Regions from separate parts of the Streptomyces sp. CRN 30 genome, predicted to be linked through region 3. Evidence: riboswitches for the same ligand, from Rfam matches in the RefSeq annotation. Region 3 holds a riboswitch; each other region holds the start of a gene.
The links. A riboswitch is a leader RNA that binds a small molecule or an ion and turns the genes downstream of it on or off. The one in region 3 is predicted to bind cobalamin.
Positions count from the first base shown of each region.

Region 1: linked by a shared signal. The riboswitch ahead of UW392_RS62930 (hypothetical protein) and the one ahead of UW392_RS50475 (ABC transporter substrate-binding protein) in region 3 are both predicted to bind cobalamin.
Region 2: linked by a shared signal. The riboswitch ahead of UW392_RS38255 (cobalamin biosynthesis protein) and the one ahead of UW392_RS50475 (ABC transporter substrate-binding protein) in region 3 are both predicted to bind cobalamin.

Region 1 covers NZ_JAVRHI010000541.1:32,456-40,263, forward strand. The annotation lists gene UW392_RS62905 (hypothetical protein) at 1-327, opposite strand, end outside; partial or broken gene UW392_RS62910 (lytic polysaccharide monooxygenase) at 759-1,022, opposite strand; gene UW392_RS62915 (class I SAM-dependent methyltransferase) at 1,311-2,060, opposite strand; gene UW392_RS62920 (ATP-grasp domain-containing protein) at 2,113-3,396, opposite strand; gene UW392_RS62925 (cysteine synthase family protein) at 3,393-4,415, opposite strand; gene UW392_RS62930 (hypothetical protein) at 4,412-5,356, opposite strand; cobalamin riboswitch at 5,579-5,728, opposite strand; gene UW392_RS62935 (sulfite exporter TauE/SafE family protein) at 6,388-7,170, opposite strand; gene UW392_RS62940 (MFS transporter) at 7,216-7,808, opposite strand, start outside.
Region 2 covers NZ_JAVRHI010000361.1:27,465-35,272, reverse strand. The annotation lists partial or broken gene UW392_RS38280 (alpha/beta hydrolase family protein) at 1-446, opposite strand, end outside; gene UW392_RS38275 (class II aldolase/adducin family protein) at 609-1,340, opposite strand; gene UW392_RS38270 (lysozyme) at 1,537-2,283, shown strand; gene UW392_RS38265 (inorganic phosphate transporter) at 2,690-3,991, shown strand; gene UW392_RS38260 (hypothetical protein) at 4,025-4,246, shown strand; cobalamin riboswitch at 4,381-4,521, shown strand; gene UW392_RS38255 (cobalamin biosynthesis protein) at 4,624-5,610, shown strand; gene UW392_RS38250 (cobyric acid synthase) at 5,607-7,118, shown strand; gene cobN (cobaltochelatase subunit CobN) at 7,115-7,808, shown strand, end outside.
Region 3 covers NZ_JAVRHI010000447.1:60,232-68,039, reverse strand. The annotation lists partial or broken gene UW392_RS50485 (beta-ketoacyl-[acyl-carrier-protein] synthase family protein) at 1-180, shown strand, start outside; gene UW392_RS50480 (ACP S-malonyltransferase) at 399-1,373, shown strand; cobalamin riboswitch at 1,368-1,568, shown strand; gene UW392_RS50475 (ABC transporter substrate-binding protein) at 1,623-2,684, shown strand; gene UW392_RS50470 (FecCD family ABC transporter permease) at 2,681-3,736, shown strand; gene UW392_RS50465 (ABC transporter ATP-binding protein) at 3,733-4,563, shown strand; gene UW392_RS50460 (TetR/AcrR family transcriptional regulator) at 4,541-5,233, opposite strand; gene UW392_RS50455 (MSMEG_1061 family FMN-dependent PPOX-type flavoprotein) at 5,362-5,991, shown strand; gene UW392_RS50450 (PDR/VanB family oxidoreductase) at 6,014-6,931, shown strand; gene UW392_RS50445 (siderophore-interacting protein) at 6,978-7,781, shown strand; gene UW392_RS50440 (glycoside hydrolase family 3 protein) at 7,799-7,808, opposite strand, start outside.

The DNA.
Region 1 (7,808 bases), on a different contig from region 3:
GGACAGCAGCGCCGAGCCGTGTTCATGACTCAGCTCCACCACGAGCTTGCGCCCGTGCGAGTACAACGGAAGGTCGGTGAGCGCCACGACGATGTCCCAGTGCTCCGCACGCCCGCGGTCCATGATCCGGCGCGTCACCGTGGACAGGTCCTCGGCCCCCGCGGTGAAGGGCTCACTGACCACCTCGACGTCGAACCGTCGCCCCCGGCCCGACTCGTCGGCAAGCCGAGCAGGGAGTACCCGGGCCATGTACCGCGCGATCTCCGTCGGTGCATCCGGATCCGCCAAGAGCGCCACGACCGTCACGCCCTGCGACGACTCCCGCATGACCGGACCCTTTCCGTCGGCTGCCCACCAGTGCCCAGGATGTCCCCGGAATAAGGTCGGTGCCCCATGACACGCTGGCCCCCTATCGGCAGGCGATCGGCAGGCAGAGATGGACTGCCCTTCTCAACACAGGACCCGCACGCATCGCCCAGTCGCGATCGTGTGCACCGGTGGCGGCATGTGATGCGGGCCGGGGCCGTGCCGGAGTGGATGCACCCGAAGGAACGCGATCTATCCGCACCCGCTGGACGTCAGACAACGGCAGACCCGACCCATCGATCCCATGATCCGAACGAAACGGCCAGGAGCGCAGGAAGTCCCGTAGGGGCAGGCTGACCACGTGGGTTCCCTGCCCCGACGGGGCTCGGTCGGCCGGGCGGCGGGTCACCGGCGCCCGGCAGAAGCCGGTGCCGTGTGCGGCGCTCCCCGGCTCAGCCGAAGTTCACGTCGCTGCACCACATGTAGGCCTGGTCGAGGTGCGAGGCCTGCCAGATCACGAACAGGATGTGGTGTCCGGTGCAGCCCGAGGTCCGGACGGGAAACGTGATGTCCTGCGCCGGGGCGAAGCGGTCGGTCCGCGTGATGAAGTCGAGGTTGCCCCAGCCCAGGGTCCGGGTCTTGGGGTCGAAGCCCTGCTTGCTCACGTAGACCTTGAAGTAGTCGGCACAGTGGAACGCCTGGTCGTGCAGCTGGACCCAGGTGATCACCACCGCATTCGAGCGACTGAAAGCATTTCCGGTCCCCGGCTGACCAGCATCGACGTCCTGTCCCGACGAGACATTCCCAGCCGGAGCCGTGGAACCCGGCGCCCACCCGACGCGAGAGCCGGGCCGTCGGCCTGCCCTCCACCGGCCCGCGGACGGCGAGAGCCCACAGGACCACTACGTGGGCCTCACCGCCGGAACCGCTGCGCCTGACGCGGACTGTTCCCCACGCCAGCGCTCGGCGGTCGCCGGCGAATCCGGCTGACCACCCCGTACATGTCACTCCTCGCGGACCGCCCGCAGGACGAGGCGCTCGGCGTTCTCGTCATAGGGGCGGCCGTCGAAGCCGCCGAACACCTCCACCCGGCCGAAGCCCGCCTCCTCCACCATCCTCCGCAGCTCCACGGCGCTGTAGACGAACCACACCAGCGTGGCCCTGGTCACCCGCTCACCCCGGACCAGCACCCAGTCACTGCGCAGCCGCGCCCAGTCGTCCAGCACGGTGTCGGTCTGCACCATCAGGTCGTCGCCGCGCCGCACCACTTTGGGCGGGGTGACCTTGCGGGCCAGCAGTTCCTTGCCTGCGAGGTCCAGGACGAGGGTGCCGCCGGGCGCCAGACAGGTGTGCATGGTGCGCAGAGCGCGGGCGTTGTCGGCGGGGTCCTCGAAGTACCCGAACGAGGTGAACAGATTGAGGACGACGTCGAAACGGCCCGGCGCCTCGTACTCGCGTGCGTCGGCCCGTACGTACGTGACCCGGGTGCCGGCGTCGGCCGACCGTTCGCGGGCCCGGTCCAGCATCGCCGGGCTCAGGTCCACCCCGGTCACGTCGTGGCCGCGGCGGGCGAGCGGCACGGTGAAGACACCCGGACCGCAGCACAGGTCGAGCACCCGTGACCCGGGCGGGAAGGACAGGTGCGGTGAGGTGTCGAGCAGTTCCTCGGCCTGGGCCTGGCGCTGCTCGGAGAACAGGAAGTCGTGGAACTCGGTCCAGAAGTCGTCGTCCTGGAATCCGCCCGTCCGTGTCATGGGTCCGCATCGCTCCTTCGTAGTGGTCTCTGTGGGGGCAGGGGGCTGTTGCTCACCCGACGGAACTGCCGGAACCGATGGGGTTGAGGGTCGGGGCGGTGGTCGGGTAGGGCTCGGTGAGGACGCGTACGGTGTTGGCGGCGGCCACCGCGTGGTGTGTGGCGAGTTCGGCGGTCTCGGCCTCCGCGTAGACGATGCCCGCGTACCCGCGGCTGTCGTCCAGGTGCTCGACGCGGTCGCCGGGCTGCTTGACCGGGTACCAGGCCGGGGAGCCCGGCATGTCCGTCAGCCGGTCCAGCCCGGTGACCTCGGTGAACACGCCGGGTGCGGCCGGATAGCCGAGGACGAAGGCGACGGCCGGGCCGCCGGGCAGGTCCGCGTCCATCAGGCCGGGGCGGCGGCCCAGCGCGGCCTCGATCATCGCCTCGTACACGTTGACGCCGAGCGCCCGGCACAGGCCCTCGCCCACCAGGGCGCCCCCGATCCGGGGGTTGACCTCCACCACTTCCGGGCCGTCGGCGGTCAGCACGAACTCCACGTGCGCGAAGCGGTCGGTGTAGCCGATGGCCGCGAGCACCTGGCCTATCCACTGCTCCAGCGAGGCCCGCCGCGCTTCCGGGAAAGCCACGGGAAAGGCGGTGATCTCCTCGCGGAAGTGCGGCTCGGGCGACATCAGCCGGCTGGAGACACCCAGCAGCCGGGTGCCGCCCGCCCAGCTGAGGGTCTCGGCGCTGTACACCGGACCGCTGAAGTAGGGCTCGGTGAACAGCCGTCCCTTCAGGCTCCGCCCGGTCGCCTCGGCGAGGGCCGCGTCCAGTTCGGTCCCGTCGCGCACCAGCCAGACGTTCTGGCTGCCGGTGCCCGCCGTGTCCTTCATGATCGCGGGCAGTCCGGTCTCCTTGAGTACCTGCTCCCGCAACCCGAATCCCGTTCCGGTCCCGGCGTCGGTGGGCTCGACGGCCCGCCCGCGCGTGAGCCCGGCATCGTGGAGCCGGTTGCGCACGGCGGCCTTGTCGCGGGTCAGCCGCAGTACGGCGGCATCGAGCCCGGGCAGCCCGAACCGGGCGGTGAGCTCGGCGCCGACCAGCGTCCAGGTGTCGGTCGAGCTGATCAGACCGCACAGGTGCGGAACGCGGTGCAACGCGTCCGCCACCCGCTCCTCGTCAAAGGTGTCGGTCTCGACGACGTCCAGGGCGTCGGCGGGCAACCGGTCCAGCTCGTACACGTAGTAGGCGGGATCGCGGGTCAGCAGGACCAGCCGCTCGCCGAGCGCGTCGGCGGCGCGGACCAGGTGTCCGAGGCCGAAGGTGAGGGACTCCAAGCAGACGACGCTCACGCCGCTCGCTCCTTCCAGTGCGCCGGGCAGGCGGCGCGCCGCCAGGCCATCCTGGACCAGGGCATGGTCATCTCCTCGGGCGTGCCGACCTCCACGGGTTTGAGCGCTGCCGGGTCGAGGGCTTCCGGGTGCCGGGCGAAGACGCGGTCCACGTAGCGGTGCCCGGTGTCGGCGCCGATCACCAGGTGCAGCCGGTCGGGGTGGCGGCGTGCCTCGTACGTCGCGGTCAGGTACCCGGCGCCGGTGGACAGTCCGGCGAAGACGGCATGGTCGCGCAGCAGGGCGACTGTGCCGGACATGGCATGGGTGAAGTCCAGCCAGTGAACGGCGTCGTAGAGGTGGTGGCGGACGTTGTCGAAGACGATCGACGAGCCGATGCCGGCGATGATCGCCTCCGGGTCGTGGTGGTCCTGGCTGCCGAAGGTGACGCTGCCGAACGGCTGCACCCCCACCAGCCGCACCGAGGGGTCGGTGGCTCTCAGGCGTTCCACGAGGCCCCCGGTCGAGGCTCCGGAGCCCACGCCGCCGACCACGGTCAGCGGGCGGCCGGGGAACGCGGCGGTGATGCGGTCGGCGACCTCGTGGTAGCCGAGGTAGTGGACGTCGTCGTGGTACTGCCGCATCCAGCGGCAGTCGGGGCGTTCGGCGAGGATCTCCTTCACCCGCCGTACCCGTAACTCCTGGTCGAGCTTGAGGTTCCGCGACGGCGTGACCTGTTCGACGGTGGCGCCGAGGATCTCCAACTGGGCGCGGGTGGTGGTGTCGACCGTGGTGGACGCCACGATGTGGCACCGCATGCCGTACCGGTGGCAGGCCAGGGCGAGGGCGTAGGCGTAGATGCCGCTGGAGCTGTCGATCAGGGTCTGACCCGGGCGGACCGTGCCCCGGTCGAGCAGATGACGGACGGCGGTGAGCGCCGAGTAGATTTTCATCGACTCGAACCGCATCAGGACCAGGCCGTCGGTGAGCCGGACCAGGTCGGGGACCTTCAGGGCGTCGGCGATGTGGGGGTGGATCACCCGTAGCCTCCTTGGGCGAATGAGCACTGGTGGCCGAGCGAGTGGAAGAACGCGGACAGGCCGGACTTGACGCCGGCGCCGGGACGGCGGCGGAAGAGGTAGCCGATCAGGGAGCCGGTGTGGGCGACGAAGACGCCGTCGGCCCCGAACCGCTCGCGGTGCGCCAGCACACTGTCGAACGTCGACTTGGGCAGCACCCGCTGCGACAGGGCGGCGCTGGTGGTGGCCGCCCGGGCGACGACGGCCGGGTCGCCGGAGGCGAAGCCCTTCAGCAGGTCGGCCAGGCACCGTTCGTACTCCTCGCCGTGCCGCCGGTAGTGCGCCAGCAGCAGGTCGGTGACGGCAGCGGTGTCGACCGTGCCGGGCTCGGTGACGAAGGCGGTGTGGAAGCCGATGTCCGTCCCCAGCCGCCTCACCACCCGGTGCCGACCGCTGAGGTGGAGCGCGAACTCGTCCAGGAACACGCTGTCGGCCCGCTCGATCGCCGCCAGGATGCCCAGGACCACATCCGTGTCGTACGGCAGGTGGAAGAGCCCGAACAGGCAGCGCAGCGTCGCCACGATGTCGGCGGTCGAACTGGCCATGCCCACCCCCACCTGCAGATCGGAGTGGGTGGTCCAGCGACCGGGCGGCAGGGTGAGCCCGAAGTGCTGCAGGAACAGCCGGGCCGCTGTCGCCGACTTCTCTCCGAGAGGCGGCGGGCCCGGCGCGTGCGATTCCCGGGTGCCTCGGGTGCTCCGGGTGTCGTGGGCGCTGTGGGTGAAGTACACCCACGAATGCCGGTCGACGGGGAAGGACACCACTGCGATGTCCGGGGCGGGGCCCGCTCGCAGAGGGCCTTGGTACAGCTCGCCCAGGGTGCCGTGGCAGACGCCGGACACGGTGCGGCCCGGCCGGTCCGGTGGTGCCGCGCGGAGCTTCCCGGCCGGCGGTGTCAGCACAACCCGTTCCGCTCGCCCTGGTCGCGGGCCGACCGCGTTCTGGCGCGGACGGCGAGGACTCGCGTGATCACGGATCCGTCCTCCTGTCGGTTCCCAGCCCTGCACGCCGACCGGGAAGGAGACGTGGTCGCGCGTATGCCGTGCCGTCGTCCGTGCCGTCAACCTGGTCCGCGAGGTCACCGTGCGCTGCGCAGCCCGCGCCTGCCGCGCGGGTGCAGTGGCAGGTCTTCGGACTCGTGGGCACGTCCGCCGACGAGCCCGGCGGGCGCCCACTGCCGTCGCTTCTCCGGCCCCGAAGGGCTCAGCGCTTCGACGGCGTTCGTTCCCACACACCGCTGCGGGACAGTCCCGGATTCACACCGGGTTCCCTCTGCGTCGCGCCGTCGCACGCCTGATGGGGCGCCGGACGCGAACCGACTGCGTTACTCAGGCTAGGGGCACCTGTGACGTTGCGACAGAGGTTGTTCGCGGGTTGTCCTGATGTGGTAGACGGTTGAAGTGCCCGATGTGGGCGCAAGGCTGGACGTGCCGTGGGATGCCGACGTGGTGCGAGGCGCTGCGTTCCGCGCGCGCGATCGTGTACCCGAGCCGTGGAGAAGCACGAGCCGGGTCACCCCGCGATCCGGGCACCCGATTCCTGCGTCGTCGGCTGTCAGGACAACGGGTTTTCAGCCTGATGACCCGTCCGCTGTGGCTTGATCGAGTCTCTGCGGGCCCCAGAACCGCCGTGCCGACCGCCGTCGTGCCGTCTGCTGTCGTGCCGTCTGCCGTCTGCCGTCGTCGCCGTGCCGTCCGGCGCCTCGCGCGTCGGCCTGGACGCCTGTCGGTCTCAAGTCGCTGGCCGGCCTCGAGTCGGTACCGGCCGTGCCGGACGAACGCTTCTTCGTCATGTCCTACGGCGACGCCGTCAGCGGCCCGCGCAATGTCACGGGCGCCGAGAACCTGGGCCGCTACCTGCGCTCGGTCGGGCGGTGACGGCGGCGGAGACCTGAAGTCCGGCCTTCCGTGCCCGCGGTGTCCGTCCTCAGCGCTCAGCGAAGCGCCTGGGCCGCGTACAGCGCACCGACCGAGGCGGCGAGGGCGCCCAGCAGCAGACGGAGGAACCGTTCGGGCAGGCGGTGCTGGAGGTGAGCACCCAGGTAGCCGCCGATCAGCCCGCCCAGTCCGCAGGCCAGTCCGAGGAGCCACTCGGGGGCGATGTTCTCCCCGTCGGTGAGGGACAGCAGTGCGTAGGTACCGGCACCGACCAGTGAGGTCAGGAAGGTGGAGGCGAGGGCGGCCGGGGCGACCTGGGCGACGGGAAGGCCACGGCCGACCAGGAGGGGGCCGAGGAGGGAGCCGCCGCCGATGCCGTAGATGCCGCCGACCGTGCCGACCGCCACCGCCAGGACGGTGACGGAGCGCGCTGACGGCTCGGCCGGTCGGGGTGTGGCATTGGGGCGCAGGGTGCGGACCATGAGCCAGGTGCCGAGGGGGAGCAGCAGGGCGGCGACCAGGAGCCGGAAGACGGTCGGCCCGGGCAGGGCGAAGACACGGATGACCGTGCCCAGTACGACTCCGGGCAGGGTGCCGGCGATCAGGCGGCGGGTCAGCGGGCCGTAGAGGCTGCCGTCACGGCGGTAGCGCAGCAGGGCGCCGGGACCGGCGACGACGTTGTAGAGGAGATTGGTCGGGGTGACGGCGGGGCTGGGCACACCGAGCACGCTCAGCTGGACCGGCAGTAGGAACACGGCGCCGGAGACTCCCACCGGCGCGGTGACGAGTGCGATGAGCACGCCTGCGGCGAAGCCGGCAATTCCCGTTGGCCAGTCCACTGTTGTCCCTCTGTGGTATCCGTCGCACGCTCCGGCGATCGATCGTCAGGGGACATCCTGCGGTGGCTGCTCGCTGCCGGAAGCCTTCCGTGGGCGTGGGCGCGGGCGCGGGCGCGGGCGCGGGCTGCGGGAGAAGTGGCGGGCGCTGGGTACCAAGGCGGCGGCGGCCGGTGCGACAAAACACGTGAGCGCGCACACCAGGAGGATCTCCCGGGCACCGAAGGTGGCGATGGCGGGGGCGATGAGGGCGAGGCCGAGCGGGGCGAGGCCGTAGGAGAGCAGGAAGTCCAGGGAGGAGACCCGGGCCAGCTTGTCGGGTTCGACCTCGCGCTGGGTGGCGGTGAACCACGGCACGTTGAACAGTTCGATCCCGATGCCGGCGACCGCGTAGGCGGCCAGTACGGCGGCGGGGTGCGTCGGGAACACCAGGCTGAGCGGGGCGAGACCGTAGGCGGCGAGTCCCGCCAGAGCGATCCAGCCCTGCGAGCACGGGCGCCAGCGCCCCATGAGCAGGGCTCCCGCCAGGGCGCCGGCCGTGTATGCGGTCAGCGCCCCGGCGAGGACGGCTTCCGTGCCGTACGCGTCGCGGCTGACCAGGGGCAGCGCGACGCCGGTGGCGGAGTAGCCGGTGGCGATGA
Region 2 (7,808 bases), on a different contig from region 3:
AACCAGGCGGGCAGCGTGCCCAGTTCGCCGGGGATCTCCACGTCGGCGTGGTCGAGCCCCAGGGCGGAGCGCGGATCACCGGTGTACAGGTCCGGGGTGAGCCACACCTTGTCGCCGGGCGCGAAGCCGCCGTGGACGACGTGCTCGAGCCGGCGGACGACCGTGTCGGCGGAGGACCGGACCGTGTCCAGGACCGGGCCGACGACCGCGCGGGAACCGTTCGAGGCCAGTCCGTACCGGCCCGGCCGCAGCGAGGCGAGGTCGCGGGTGAGGGTGACGCGCCCGGTCTCCGTCGCGTGGACGGTCAGGCGGGGTTCGGTGGGCAGCGGTCCGCCCGCCGACGCCTTGAGCGCGGCGTCACTGGCGAACCGGCCGGCGGCGACGCTCGCCGCGCCGGCCGCGAGGACGACGGTGGCGGCAGCGGCCGCCGCTTCGACTGTGCGCACGCCCTCAGTCTCCTTTCCGGCGGTACGGGCGGCCAGCGGGAGAACGGGCCGGGACGGACGGCACCGAAGGGCGCGGGGACCGGACGGCACTCACCCACCGCCGTCCGGGCCCCGCGCACCGGCACTCACCCACCGGCGTCCGGTTACCCCACCGGCCCCGGGTTACTCCGGCTGCCCGTAGCCGCGTAGCCGCTCCCCCACCTCCGCCACCTGCTCGTGGCTCAGCAGCGCGGGTGACAGTCCGGGCACGGAGGACGCCGTGAGCCAGACCCGGCACATCCATTCCAGCTGGGCCGTGCGGTCGTACGCCTCGGCGAGGCCGGCCCCGTACGCGACCGTGCCGTGGTTCTGCAGGAGGCAGGCGGTACGGCCGCGCAGGGCGCTGAGCATGTTCTCGGCCAACTGCGAGGTGCCGTAAGTCGCATAAGGGGCAACCCGGACGGCTCCGCCGAGCGCCGCGGCCATGTAGTGGATCAGCGGGAGCTCCCGCACGAGCGTGGAGACGGCCGTGGCGTGGACGGCGTGCGTATGGACGACGGCGCGGGCTCCGGTCGTGCCGTAGACCGCGAGGTGCAGGGGCAGCTCGCTCGTCGGACGGAGGGAGCCGAGGACCTGGCGTCCGTCCAGGTCCACGCCCACCACGTCATCGGGCGTCAGCCGCTCGTACGGCACGCCGGTGGGTGTGACCAGTACCGTCTCGCCCATACGTACGGAGACGTTGCCCGACGTGCCGACGACCAGACCGTCGGCCACCGTCCGCCGGGCCGTGGCCACGAGCGCGCCCCATGCCGCCGCCACGTCCTCCGGCGCGCCCCGCTCGCACACCTCCAGCACGCCCGGTCCGCCCGCACTCGTCCCCCAAGGGCCGCTCGCGTCCCCTCGCTCCTCAGTCATGCCGCGATCCTGCCAGGCCGGGCGGGGCGGGGCGGCGGAAGAGGGGAGTGTAGGGCGGAACGCGACCGTCCGGCAGATTGGATGTACGTATACGTCACCCTCTTGTGTGGATTGGCCGGTGATCGACCGAGATTCAACGATCTTCCAGTAATCTCTGGACGATTTGTCGTACGCGCCGCCATTTCCGGGGGGAAACATGGCCCGTGACCGCCAGCCGTCCCGACACCGTTCCCGACTCATCGCGTCGTCCGTCACCGCCCTCGCCCTGGGCGGGACCCTGCTCGCCGAGATCCCGGTCTCGGCCGCCGGCAAGCCCAGGGGGCACGACGTCTCCTCGCACCAGAAGGACGTGAACTGGTCCAAGGCCAGGTCCAAGGGCGCCAGGTTCGTCTACGTCAAGGCGACGGAGTCGCACACCTACCTGAACCCGCACTTCACCCAGCAGTACAACGGCTCCCGCAAGGCGGGGCTGATCCGCGGCGCGTACCACTTCGCCGTGCCGAACAAGTCCTCCGGCAAGCGTCAGGCCGCCTTCTTCGTGCGCAACGGCGGAGGCTGGACCGGCGACGGCTGGACGCTGCCGCCCGCGCTCGACATCGAGTACAACCCGTACAGCAAGAAGAAGAAGTGCTACGGCATGAGCAAGGCCAGGATGGTCAACTGGATCAAGGCCTTCAGCAGTGAGGTGAAGCGGCTGACCGGCCGCCGCCCCGTGATCTACACGAACACCAACTGGTGGAACAAGTGCACGGGCGGCAGCTCGGCGTTCGCCGCCGACCACGCCCTCTGGGTGGCCCGCTACAACACGGCGAGCGCGGGGCAGCTGCCGGGCGGCTGGACGTACTGGACGATCTGGCAGCACGACAACAGCGGCCGCCTGCCGGGCGACCAGAACCTCTTCAACGGCTCCCTGGCCCAGCTGAAGCGCTTCGCAAGGGGGTAGCCGGTCCGGTTCGCCGGCGCCGGGGCGGCCGGGAAGGACACCGGAGACGGTGGACACCGGCAGGAGGGCCCGCCGCCCGGGCGACGGAGAGGGTGGCATGCGTCACCCGTAGGACGTGGCATGCGTCACTCGCAGGACGAGGGGCCGGGAGGTGGCGCGGGGCCGGTCGGAGGGCGGCCCCTCGCTCGGGGCCACCCCATCGATGCGGAGGGTGAGATTCCACCTCCGTTCGAGGCCTCCCGGCCCCTCATCACCGCTTCCGGCCCGGCTCCGGCCGCCCGACCGACACAAACGGAACCATCACACCCCGATTCGCTACACCACCCGGTCCGACCCAGTTCATCTTCCGTTCACTCAGATTGCTTACGTTCCACGAGCCACTGACGTCCCATAGAAGACCGGGTAAATGGAAAGCTTCTCGCTGATCCTCGCGATCGTGGTGATCACCGCGCTCGCGTTCGATTTCACGAACGGTTTCCACGACACCGCCAACGCGATGGCCACCACCATCTCCACCGGCGCGATGAAGCCCAAGGTCGCGGTGGCCATGTCCGCCGTCCTCAACCTTGTCGGCGCGTTCCTGTCCATAGAGGTCGCCAACACGATCTCCAAGGGCCTTGTCGACGAGAGCGGCATACAACCGGAGGTGATCTTCGCGGCGCTCGTGGGCGCCATCCTCTGGAACCTGCTCACCTGGCTCGTCGGCCTCCCCTCCAGCTCCTCGCACGCCCTGATGGGCGGCCTGATCGGCGCCACCATCGCCTCGGCCGGCATGGGCGCGGTCCACGGTGACGTCCTCGTCACCAAGGTGCTGATCCCCGCCGTCGCGGCCCCGATCGTCGCGGGTGTCGCCGCCATGATCGGTACGCGGCTCACCTACAAGCTGGGGAAGCACGCGAGCGAGAAGGCCACCTCCAAGGGCTACCGCGCGGGGCAGATCACCTCGGCGGGCCTGGTCTCGCTGGCCCACGGCACGAACGACGCCCAGAAGACGATGGGCATCATCACCCTGGCCCTGGTCGCCGGCGGCGCGCTCGCCCCGGACTCCGACCCGCCGGTGTGGGTCATCCTCTCCGCCGGTGTCGCCATCGCGCTCGGCACCTACCTGGGCGGCTGGCGCATCATCCGCACCATGGGCAAGGGCCTGACCGACCTCCAGCCGCAGCAGGGCTTCGCCGCCCAGACCAGTGCGGCGACCGTCATCCTGGCCTCCTCCCACCTGGGCTTCTCCCTCTCCACCACGCACTCGGTCTCCGGTGCCGTGATGGGCGCGGGCCTCGGCCGCAAGGGCGGCGTGGTCCGCTGGTCCACCGCCACCCGGATGTTCGTGGCCTGGGGCCTCACCCTGCCGGCCGCGGCCCTGGTCGCCGCGCTCGCCGAGTGGGTCACCGCCTTCGGCACCTGGGGCACCACCGTCGTCGCGGTCTTCCTGGTCGCCTCCAGCGCCGCCATCTGGGTCGTCTCCCGCCGCGGCGAGGTCGTCGACCACACCAACGTCAACGGCACGGACGAGCCCGCCGGGACCGCTGAGTCCGCTGGTTCCGCCAGGACTGCCGAGACCGCCGAGGGTGCCGCCGCCCCGTCGCCGGCCGCGGCCGGTCCGGTCACCCACGACCTGGCGGTCACCATCCCGGCCCAGTCCGACCCCGCGGCCACCCCGGCCGCCCCGGCCGCCGCCGGCGCTTCGTCCTCGTCGGCCACGGTCTGAGCACCGGACCCGAGTCCAAGGAAGTAACCCACCATGCACATCGACTGGGCAGCCCTCGGCTCCGTCTTCGGAGTCAGCCTCGTGGTCACCGTGGCCCTCGTCGGCCTCTTCGGCCTCGGCATCATCGGCCTCTCCAAGCGGGAGACGGCGACTGCGTCCGGGAACTCCGCCGCCGTCGCGACCACCGCCGCGTACGCGTGCTTCGCGGCCTGTGCGGCGGCGGTGGCGTACGGGATCTATCTGATCGTCGCCTGACGGCGCACACCCTGTGAGGGCGCCCCGGGTGCCGGCTAGGGCCGGCACCCGGGGCGCCCTCGTGCCGTGTCCGCTGTGGCGGGAGATGTGTGCCTTCGCACACTGCCCCGTCGCAGGTCAACAGCAAGTTGACTGGAATTCGAGGCCCGTGGTGGACTGCCGGAGCCAAGTACGACGGCAGGAGAGGAAGCCGGTGAGAATCCGGCGCGGTCCCGCCACTGTCACCGGGGTGCGCCCCCGGGAGCCAGGAACTCTCACCGTCGTTTTCGTCGAACCAGGGCGTGGACACCCTGAGTGAGGACATACCGCCATGCACGGCTGCCGCCGATCGAGCTCCCCCAGCGACGTTCCGCCCGTCCCCACGGTCGGCTGAGCCGATGCGGGCCGAACGCGTCTTCGCGTACGGCGCCGCCGCCGGCCTCCTCGGTGACCTGCTCCTCGGCGATCCCCGCCGCGGGCATCCGGTCGCCGTGTTCGGGCGGGCCGCGGGTGCCGTGGAACGAGCGCTGTGGCGGGACCACCGGGGACGGGGCGCGCTGCACACCGCCGTGTGCGCCGGCGGCGCCGCGACCCTGGCCGCCGTCGCCACCCGGGCCGTCCGTACCTCTCCCGTCGCCTCCGTCGCGCTGACCGCCGCCGCCACCTGGGCCGTCGTGGGCGGAACCTCGCTCGCGCGGGAGGCCCGGGCCGTCGGGAAGGCGCTGGAGGACGGTGACGTCGAGGCCGCCCGCGCGCGGCTGCCGCACCTGTGCGGGCGCGATCCGCAGGCCCTGGACGCCGACGGGATCGCCCGGGCCGTCGTCGAGTCCGTCGCCGAGAACACCTCCGACGCCGTCGTCGGGGCCCTCGTGTGGGGCGCCGTGGGCGGGGTGCCGGGGCTCGTGGGCTTCCGGGCCGTCAACACGCTCGACGCCATGGTGGGGCACCGGTCGCCCCGGTACCTGCGGTACGGGTGGGCCTCCGCACGCCTCGACGACCTCGCCGGGTGGCCGGGGGCGCGGCTGACCGCCGCGCTCGCCGTGGTCTCCGGCGGCGCTCCGCGCACCGCCGTGCGCGCCTGGCGCGCGGACGCGGGCAAGCACCCGAGCCCCAACGCCGGGCCGGTCGAGGCCTCCTTCGCGGGCGCGCTCGGCGTACGGCTGGGCGGCACCCTCTCGTACGGCGGGCGGGTGGAGCACCGGCCCGTGCTGAACGGGGAGGGGCGCGCCGTGGAGGTGCGGGACATCGAGCGGGCCGTCCGGCTGTCGCGACGGGTGGGCTGGCTCGCGCTCGGCGTGTGCGCGGGCGCCCGGTTCGCCGCCCGCGCGGCCGGGACTCTCACGAAGGGCTCACCGAAGGGCTCACCGAAGGGGCGTACGTCATGAGCGGTGGTGGACTGCTCGTCGCCGGGACCACCTCCGACGCCGGCAAGAGCGTCGTCACGGCCGGTATCTGCCGGTGGCTGGTCCGGCAGGGCGTGAAGGTCGCGCCGTTCAAGGCGCAGAACATGTCCCTCAACTCGTTCGTCACGCGCGAGGGCGCCGAGATCGGGCGGGCGCAGGCCATGCAGGCGCAGGCGTGCCGCGTGGAGCCGACCGCGCTGATGAACCCCGTGCTGCTCAAGCCCGGCGGCGAGCGGAGCAGCCAGGTCGTGCTGCTGGGGAAGCCCGTGGGCGAGATGAGCGCCCGCGGCTATCACGGCGGACGGCAGCAGGCACTCCTCGGCACCGTGCTGGACTGTCTCGCCGAGCTGCGGGGCACGTATGACGCGGTGATCTGTGAGGGGGCCGGTTCGCCCGCGGAGATCAATCTGCGGCGGACCGACATCGTCAACATGGGCATCGCGCGGAACGCGCGCCTGCCCGTCCTCGTCGTCGGCGACATCGACCGCGGCGGCGTCTTCGCCTCCTTCTTCGGGACGGTGGCCCTGCTCTCGCGCGAGGACCAGGACCTGGTCGCCGGGTTCCTCGTCAACAAGTTCCGGGGCGACGTCTCGCTGCTGGAACCGGGGCTGGACATGCTGCACGGGCTCACCGGGAGGCACACGTACGGCGTCCTGCCCTTCCAGCACGGCCTCGGCATCGACGAGGAGGACGGGATGGCGGTGTCGCTGCGCGGCGCCGTGCGCGAGTCGGCCGTCACCGCCCCCGTGGGCGAGGACGTGCTGCGCGTCGCCGTGTGCGCCGTCCCGCTCATGTCCAACTTCACGGACGTGGACGCGCTGGCCGCCGAACCGGGAGTCGTGGTGCGGTTCGTGGACCGGCCGGAGGAGCTCGCCGACGCGGATCTGGTCGTGGTCCCGGGCACGCGCGGGACCGTCCGCGCCCTGGAGTGGCTGCGCGAGCGCGGGCTCGCGGACGCCCTCGCGCGCCGGGCCGCCGAAGGGCGCCCCGTGCTCGGCATCTGCGGCGGCTTCCAGCTCCTCGGCGAGCACATCGAGGACGAGGTCGAGTCCCGCGCCGGGCACGTGGAGGGGCTGGGCCTGCTGCCCGTCCGGGTGCGGTTCGCCCGCGAGAAGACCCTCACCCGGCCGGTGGGCGAGGCCCTCGGCGAACGGGTCGAGGGGTACGAGATCCACCACGGCGTCGCCGATGTCCAAGGGGGAGAGACCTTCCTGGACGGTTGCCGGATCGGCCGGACCTGGGGTACCCACTGGCACGGGGCGCTGGAGTCCGACGGCTTCCGGCGGGCCTTCCTGCGCGAGGTGGCGGCCGCCGCGGGCCGCCGCTTCGTCCCGGCCCCCGACACCTCCTTCGCCGCGCTGCGCGAGCAGCAGCTCGACCGGCTCGGCGACCTCATCGAACACCACGCGGACACGGACGCGCTGTGGCGGCTCATCGAGTCCGGCGCGCCCACAGGACTGCCCTTCATCGCACCGGGAGCGCCCGCATGAGCACTGTGCTGTTGTTGTCGACCGCCGACACGGACCTGCTGGCGGCCCGTGCCTCCGGCGCCGCCTACCGGATCGGCAACCCGACCCGCGTGGACGTCACCGAGGAGCTTCCGGGGCTCCTGGACGGCGCGGACGTCGCCGTCGTACGCCTCCTCGGCGGCAAGCGCGCCTGGGAGGACGGGCTCGCGGCGCTGAAGGCGTCCGGCGTCCCGACCGTGCTGCTCGGCGGCGAGTCCGTGCCCGACGCCGAACTGATGGCCGAGTCGTCGGTCCCGGCGGGCGTGGTCGCGGAAGCCCTGCGCTACCTCGTCGAGGGCGGCCCGGAGAACCTCACCGAGCTGGCACGCTTCCTCTCCGACACCGTGCTGCTGACGGGCGAGGGCTTCGAGGAGCCGCGGAAGATGCCGGAGCACGGCGTCCACGGCGACCGGGCTCTCCTGGACGGCCGTCCCACCGTCGGCGTGCTCTTCTACCGGGCCCACGAACTGAGCGGCAACACCGCCTTCGTCGACACCCTGTGCGACGCGATCGAGGCCCAGGGCGCCAACGCGCTCCCCGTGTACTGCGGTTCGCTGCGCGGCGCGGACGAGGGGCTGTACGAGATCCTCGGGCAGGCCGACGCCCTGGTCGCCACCGTGCTCGCGGCCGGCGGCACGCACGCCTCGCAGGCGTCGGCGGGCGGTGACGAGG
Region 3 (7,808 bases):
GCCCTGCGGGACCGGACGGCGCCGCCCACCCGCAGCCTCGAACGCGTCGACCCGGCGATCGAGCTGAACGTGGTCGGCCGCACGCCGGAGCCCCTGCCGTCCGGGCCCCTGGCGGCCCTCAGCACGAGCATGGGCTTCGGCGGCCACAACGTCGCGCTGGCCTTCACGACACTCCCATGACCCCCCGACCACCGACCCGAGCCCCCGAACACGGCCCTCCCACGGTCTCCGGCGGGGCGGACCGTGTGCACCAGGGGCTCGTGTCGTCCGGGTGGCCCTCGGGGCGGGACGCCTCAAGCCGAGGTGATCTCCGTCGGGCCGGAGGGGGCGGGGACGCGGTTCGGTGTCCCCACCCCCTGGGAACCGACCCGCCGGGTGACCGGGCGCGGGTGCTGCTGATGTGTCCCGGGCAGGGGGCCTACCTGCCCGGGGCCCTGCGGCACCTGCGGTACGTCCCCGCCGTCGCCGAGGTGCTGACCACCGTCGACACCCACGCCCCGGCCCACGGCTCGCTGCGCGTGCCGGTGGGCCGGCTGCTCACCGAGGAGGACGCGCCCGCGCCCGAGGAACTGCTGCGGAGCGACCCCCTCGGGTTCGACCTCGCCACCTACGCGGCGGTGGTCGCCTCCGCCACCGTCCTGCTCGGCCTCACCCGCCACCGCGTCGACGCGGTCCTCGGCCACAGCGTCGGGGACCTGGCCGCCCTCACCGTCGCCGGAGCCGTCACCGTGCGCCAGGGCGTCCAACTGCTCCGCATCCGCGACCGGCTGCTGCGGACCGCCGCCCTCCCCGCCGCCGGGATACTGGCCACCGACACCACCGCAGGACAGGCCGCGGACCTCATCCGCGCCTGCGGTACCCCCCAGGTGCGGATCGCCGCCCGCAACGCCCCCGCGCAGGTCGTCCTCGCCGGCCCCGACGCCCAACTCGCCCACGTACGCCGCGCACTTGAGGACAGCGGGCACCGCGTGACCCCGCTGACCAGCCGTACCGCCTTCCACCACCCCCTCCTCGACGAGGTCCACCGCTCCTTCCGCAGCCTGCTGCGCGCCCAGCCGCTCGCCCGGCCGGTCCTTCCCGTGCACACCACCGCCGGCCGCTGGGCGACGACCCCCGCCCACCTGCGCACCACGGCCGCCGCCCACCTCACCGAACCGATGGAACTGCACCGGACCCTGCTCACCCTGCGCCGGGCCGGTTTCACCACGTTCATCGACAGCGGCCCCCGCGCCCTGCTCAGCGGCCTGGTCCGGGCCGGCCTGCCCGGCTGCGCCACCGCCGCGCCGCTGCGCACCCCTGTCGCCGCGGACCGCATACTGCGCCGGCTGAACGCCGTCGCCCCGCCGCGCCGGCCCGGTCCGGGCCCTTGGTAGTCTGCCGAGGCCAGTCACGCCACCTCGGTGGTCAGGGAATCCGGTGCGAATCCGGAACTGACGCGCAGCGGTGAGGGGGACGGGCGGGGCACGATCGCCACTGGGACGACCACCGCGCACGCGGCGGCGTCCTGGGAAGGCGCCCCGTCCGGACGAACCCGAGTCCGAAGACCTGCTGGCACCTCCGCGCCCCCGCGCGGAGGTCGACCGTAGGCCAGGCTCCGCGTCCAGAGCCCCGACACCCGAGGCATGCCCGTGCTCCGCACCACCCCCCGTTCCGCCGCGTTCCTGCTCACCACCGCCCTGCTGCTCACCGCGTGCTCCACCGCCGGCGGCACCTCCGGCGGAAAGGGCACCGCGTCGGACGGCGCCTCCGCCGCCACCGGTTACCCGGTCACGCTGCGCAACTGCGGCCACGACGTCACCCTGACGTCGGCACCCGCCCATGCCGTCTCCCTCAACCAGGGCAGCACCGAGATCCTCCTCTCGCTGGGCCTGGCGGACCGCCTCGCCGGCACCGCCACGTGGACCGACCCGGTGATGAAGGGCCTGGAGAAGGCGAACGCCGGTGTGCCCCGGCTCGCCGACAACAACCCCTCCTTCGAGAAGGTCCTCGACGCCGGACCCGACTTCGTCACCGCGTCCTTCGTCTCCACCCTCGGCACGGGCGGCGTCGCCACCCGCGAACAGTTCGAGAAGCTGGGCGTCCCCACCTACGTCTCCCCGTCCGACTGCGCCGCCGGCAAGGACAACGACAGCGGCGGCGACGGCTCCCGCAGCACCCCCCTCACCCTCGGCACGGTCTACGGCGAGATAACCGACCTCGCCCGCGCCTTCGGCGTCGAGGAACGCGGCGACGAACTGGTCGGTGAGCTGAAGGACCGCGTACGCGAGGCCACCGACGGGCTCGACGCGTCCGGTGTCTCCCTCATGTACTGGTTCGCCAACTCCCAGTCGCCCTACCTCGCGGGCTGCTGCGGCGCCCCCGGCGCCATCACCCGCGCCCTCGGCGCGAAGAACGTCTTCTCCGACACCCACGACGAGTGGCCCCAGATCAACTGGGAGACCGTCGCCGACCGCGACCCCGACGTCATCGTCCTCGGCGACCTGACCCGCAAGTCCCAGACCGCCGAGACCGCCGAGGCGAAGATCGAGTTCCTGGAGACCAACCCGGCGACCCGCAACCTCACAGCGGTGAAGAAGAAGCGGTACGTCCTGCTCAGCGGACAGGCGATGAACCCGTCCATCCGCACGGTCGAGGGGATCGAACAGGTCGCCGCCGGTCTCCGGGACCTCGGACTCGGCAAGTGACCCGGCCTGCCGACGGGCACGTGCGCCGGCACGTGCCCGGCGCGCGGACGACCCCGCTCCTGACCGCCGCGGGCCTCGCTGCCCTGGCGCTGTCGGTCGCCGTCGCCGTGACCATCGGCCCCGCCGACATCTCCGCCGGCGACGTGTGGTCCTCGGTCGCCGCCCACCTGGGGTTCGGTGAGGGCACCCTCGCCCCGCTGCGGGACGGCATCGTGTGGGACCTGCGCATGCCCCGCACCCTGCTCGCCGCGGTCTGCGGCGCCGGACTGGCCCTGTGCGGCGCGGTCATGCAGTCCCTGCTGCGCAACCCGCTCGCCGACCCGTTCGTCCTCGGCGTCTCCTCCGGCGCCTCGACCGGCGCGGTCGCCGTGATCGTGCTCGGCGTCGGCGGGGGAGCGGTGTCGCTGTCCGCGGGCGCGTTCGTCGGCGCCCTGCTGTCGTTCGCGCTGGTCCTGGTGGTCAGCCACAGCCTCGGCGGCAGCGTCGACCGCGTGGTGCTCTCCGGCGTCGCCGCCATGCAGCTCTTCTCGGCGCTGACCTCGTTCACCGTACTGACGTCGGCGGACGCCGAGACCACCCGCGGCGTGCTGTTCTGGCTGCTGGGCTCCCTCACCGGCGCCACCTGGACCCAGGTGCTGCTGTGCGCCGGAGTGCTCGCCGCCGTCCTCGTGGTGTGCCTCGTCCACTCCGCCACCCTCGACGCGTTCACCTTCGGCGAGGAGGCCGCCGCCAGCCTCGGGGTACGGGTGGGCCGTACCCGGCTGGTGCTGCTGTGCGCGACCGCGCTGCTCACCGCGGCCCTGGTCAGCTGCGCGGGCGCGATCGGCTTCGTCGGCCTGGTCCTGCCGCACGCCACCCGCGCGCTCACCGGCACCGCCCACGCCCGGCTGCTGCCGGTCACCGTCCTGACCGGCGCCGTCTTCCTGGTGTGGGTGGACACCCTCGCCCGTACCGTCCTCGACCCCCAGGAGATCCCGGTGGGAGTGGTGACGTCCCTGATCGGCGTACCGGCCTTCGTGGCCGTGCTCTACCGGGGCAGGAGGCGCACATGACCGGCAGGGCCCCCGCAGACGACGTACGGCCCCCCGCCGACGGCACACGGCCCCCCGCCCCCGCCGGCGACGGCCTCCGCTCCGACCGCGTCGCCCGCCGCGCCGGCGGGCGGCTCATCGTGGACGGCGTCACCCTCGCCCCGCGCACCGGCGAGACGATCGGCCTGCTCGGCCCCAACGGGTCGGGCAAGTCCACCCTGCTGCGGCTGCTCGCGGGGGTGCTCCAGCCCTCCGCCGGTGTCGTCACCCTCGACGGCCGCCCGCTCGCCGGGGTCGGCCGCCGGGCGGCGGCCCGGCGTATCGCCACCGTCGAACAGCACGCGCACACCCAGACCGAACTGACCGTCCGGGACGTCGTCGCCCTCGGCCGCATCCCGCACCGCCGCCCCTGGGCCGCCGGTTCGCCCGAGGACGGCCCGGCCGTCACCGCCGCCCTCGCCCGCGCCGGGCTCACCGACCGCGCGGACCAGTCCTGGCACACCCTGTCCGGCGGCGAGCGCCAGCGCGCCCAGATCGCCCGCGCCCTCGCGCAGGAGCCGCGCGAACTGCTGCTGGACGAACCCACCAACCACCTGGACATCCAGCACCAGCTGGACCTGCTGGAGCTGGTCGTGTCCCTGCCGGTCACCACGGTGATCGCCCTGCACGACCTCAACCTGGCCGCGATGTACTGCGACCGGCTCCTCGTGCTGCGGGAGGGCCGGGCCGTCGCCGAGGGCGTGCCCGGCGACGTCCTCACCCCGTCCCTCATCGAGGAGGTCTACGGGGTCCGCGCGGAGGTCGCCGACGGCCACGGCCACCCGGTCATCCGCTTCCTGCGCCGGTAGCGCCGGTAGCGCCGGTAGTAGCGGTAGCACCGGTAGCGAGGGAGGCACCGGAAGCGCCGGTGAGGTAGCGGAACAGCATGGCGACGATCTCGTCCTCCAGCCGCGTGACGTCGACGGGGTCGGGGGCCGCGACCATCGTGTGGATCAGAATCTCGACGGTGGCCACCAGGATCCGCGCGGCGACGACGGTGTCGGCCACCCGGACCTCCGGGTGCGTCCGCAGCAGCTCCAGCGCGTAGGCGATCCGTTCCCGCTGGAAGACCGTCACCCGTTCCAGCAGCTCGGCCGAGCGCGGCCCCTGCTCCACCATCACGCGCAGCAGCTGCGGGTCGTCCTGGTGGTTCTCGGCGGAGGCGCGGACGAAACGCCGCAGGATGTCCTCCAGCGAGTCGGGCAGGCCCTCCGTCAGGAGCCGCTCGACGGAGGCCTGGCCGCGGTCGAGGTGGCGGGTGAGCAGCTCCGCCAGGATCGCGTCCTTGTTCGGGTAGTACTGGTACAGCGAACCGATCGACACCCGGGCCCGCTCGGCGATGCGGTTGGTGGTCCCCGCGGCATAGCCGTACTCCCCGAAAACGTGAGCAGCCGCGTCGAGGATGCGGTCCCGGGTGAGTTCCGCGCGCACCTGACGGGGCTGTTTACGTGGGGCGATCCCCTGGCGGTCGGGGCTCATGACACCTCCTGGACGGCGCCGTGAAAGCGAGTGGCGCAAGACCTGAATGATTGCTCACAATACTGTCATGACCTGCGGCGAAACCGTCAAGGACGGCTGCCGGACCCGCTCGGGAAGGACACATCCCCATGAGTCATGTCGCCACCCGTCCACGACGCCTCGCGCCGGACGGCGTCCGGGCCCTGCTCGGCGAGCCGGACGCGATGACCGCGCGGAAGAAGACCGACCGCCTCGATCCGTTCTTCCGCCGCTTCATCGCCCACTCGCCGTTCCTGACGATGGCCACCGCGGACGCCCGGGGCCGCGCGGACTCCTCGCCCCGGGGTGACTACCCGGGCTTCGTGAAGGTGCTCGACGACCGGACGCTGGCCGTCCCGGACCGACCGGGCAACCGCATCGCCGACTCCTTCACCAACCTCGCCGAGAACGACGGCGTCGGACTGCTCTTCCTCGTCCCGGGCCTCAGGGAGACCCTGCGCGTCAACGGCCGCGGCTACCTCACCGACGAACCCGACGTCCTGACCCGGATGGAGACCGAGGGCCGGCGCCCGGTGCTGGCCGTGGTCGTCGAGGTCGAGGAGGTCTACTACCACTGCGGCCGCGCCCTCATCCGGTCCCGGCTGTGGGACCCCGCCGCCCAGGCCCTCGCCGAGGAGATGCCGTCGGCCGGCGAGACGTTCACCGCGCAGTTCGGCCTGGACGTCGACCCCGCCGCCGTGGACCGGCTCCTCGAAGACGGCTACCGCACCCTCTACTGACCGGACAGCGAGGAACTCACCCATGGCAGCGACGCGGACCGTTCTCGTCGACCGCATCGAACCCGTCACCGACGACGTCGTCTCCCTCACCCTGCGCGGCACCCCGGGGCCGCTCCCGCCCTGGGAACCGGGCGCCCACATCGACGTCCGGCTGCCCAACTGGCTGACCCGGCAGTACTCGCTGTGCGGCGACCCCGCCGACCTGGACACCTACCGCATAGCCGTCCGCCACGACCGGCTCAGCCGCGGCGGATCGGAGTACGTTCACCGCTTCCTGCGCCCCGGACGCCTGTTGGAGATCTCCGAGCCGCGCAACCACTTCCCGCTGCTGCCCGCCCCGCGCTACCTGTTCCTCGCTGCGGGCATCGGCATCACCCCCGTCCTGCCGATGCTGCGGGCGGTCACCGACGCGGGACTCCCCGCCGAACTCCTCTACGTCGGACCGTCGGTGTCCGCCATGCCCTTCGCGGACACCCTGCGCGCCGCGTACGGGGAACGGGTGCGCCTGGTCGCCACCCGGGAGCGGGGCCGGCCCTCCCTGCGCGCCCTGGCGGCGGAACTCCCCGACGACACCCTCGTCTACGCCTGCGGTCCCGCGCCGCTGCTGGCCGCCGCCGAGGAGGCGTTCCCCGCCGGGCGGCTGCACGCGGAGCGGTTCCGGCCGCTGCGCCGCGCGTTCGGGCCCGACACCGCCTTCGAGGTGGAGTGCGCCCGCTCCGGCTCCACGGTCGAGGTGCCGGCCGGGGAGTCGATGCTCGACGCCCTGGCGCACGCGGGCCGGACGGTGGCCGCGGGCTGCCGCGAGGGCGTCTGCGGGAGCTGCGGGATCACCGTCCTCGACGGCGAACCCGACCACCGCGACGACATCGGCGCACCCGAGGGGCGCGTGTACCCGTGCGTGTCCCGCGCGCGGTCCGCGCGGCTCGTCGTGGACCTGTGAACCACCGTACCGACACCACCACCGCGACGACGAGAGCGAGACAGCGATGAGCGTGCTGCCCAAGGTGCGCATGGCGCGGAGCCGACGCATGATCACCCTGGAGGTGCGGCGGACCGAGCGGATCAGCCCCACCTTCCTGACCGTCACCCTCGGCGGCCCGCAGGCGGCCCACCTGGAACCCATGGGCTTCGACCAGACCGTACGGCTCTTCTTCCCCCGCGCGGGACAGGACGGGCTGCGGATGCCGAGCCGCAACAGCGAGGCGTGGATGGCCGAGGTGCTGCTCATGCCGAAGGCGAGCAGACCCCGGGTGCGCAACTACACGGTCCGCCGGGTGCGGCCCGAGGCGGACGAGGTCGACATCGAGTTCGCCCTGCACGGCGACAGCCCCGCCTCGGCGTGGGCCCGCGGTGTCCGGCCGGGCGATCCGGCCGGTCTGTTCGACATGGGCGTCACCTACCTGCCGCCCGAGGACGCCGCCTGGCAGTTCCTCGCCGGTGACGAGAGCGCGCTGCCGGCGGTGCTGGCCATCCTGGACCACGCTCCGGCCTCTCTCACCGGTGAGGTGTTCCTGGAGGTGCCGGACAGCGCCGACTTCCGTACGGACGTCACCGCGCCCGAGGGTGTCACCGTGCACTGGCTGGCCCGCGACGGCGCCGCGCCGGGCACCGCGGTGCTCGAAGCGGTCCGGGGGACAGACCTGCCGCCGGGGCGGGGGTACGTGTGGGTCGCGGGGGAGTCCCGGCTCGCCACCGGAGTCCGCCGACACCTCGTCCGCGACCGTGCCGTCCCGAAGGCGGACGTCGCCTTCCACGGCTACTGGCGCGAGGGCCGTCCGAGCCTCGGCTGAGCCGGCCTGCCGACGCTTCAGCCCGCG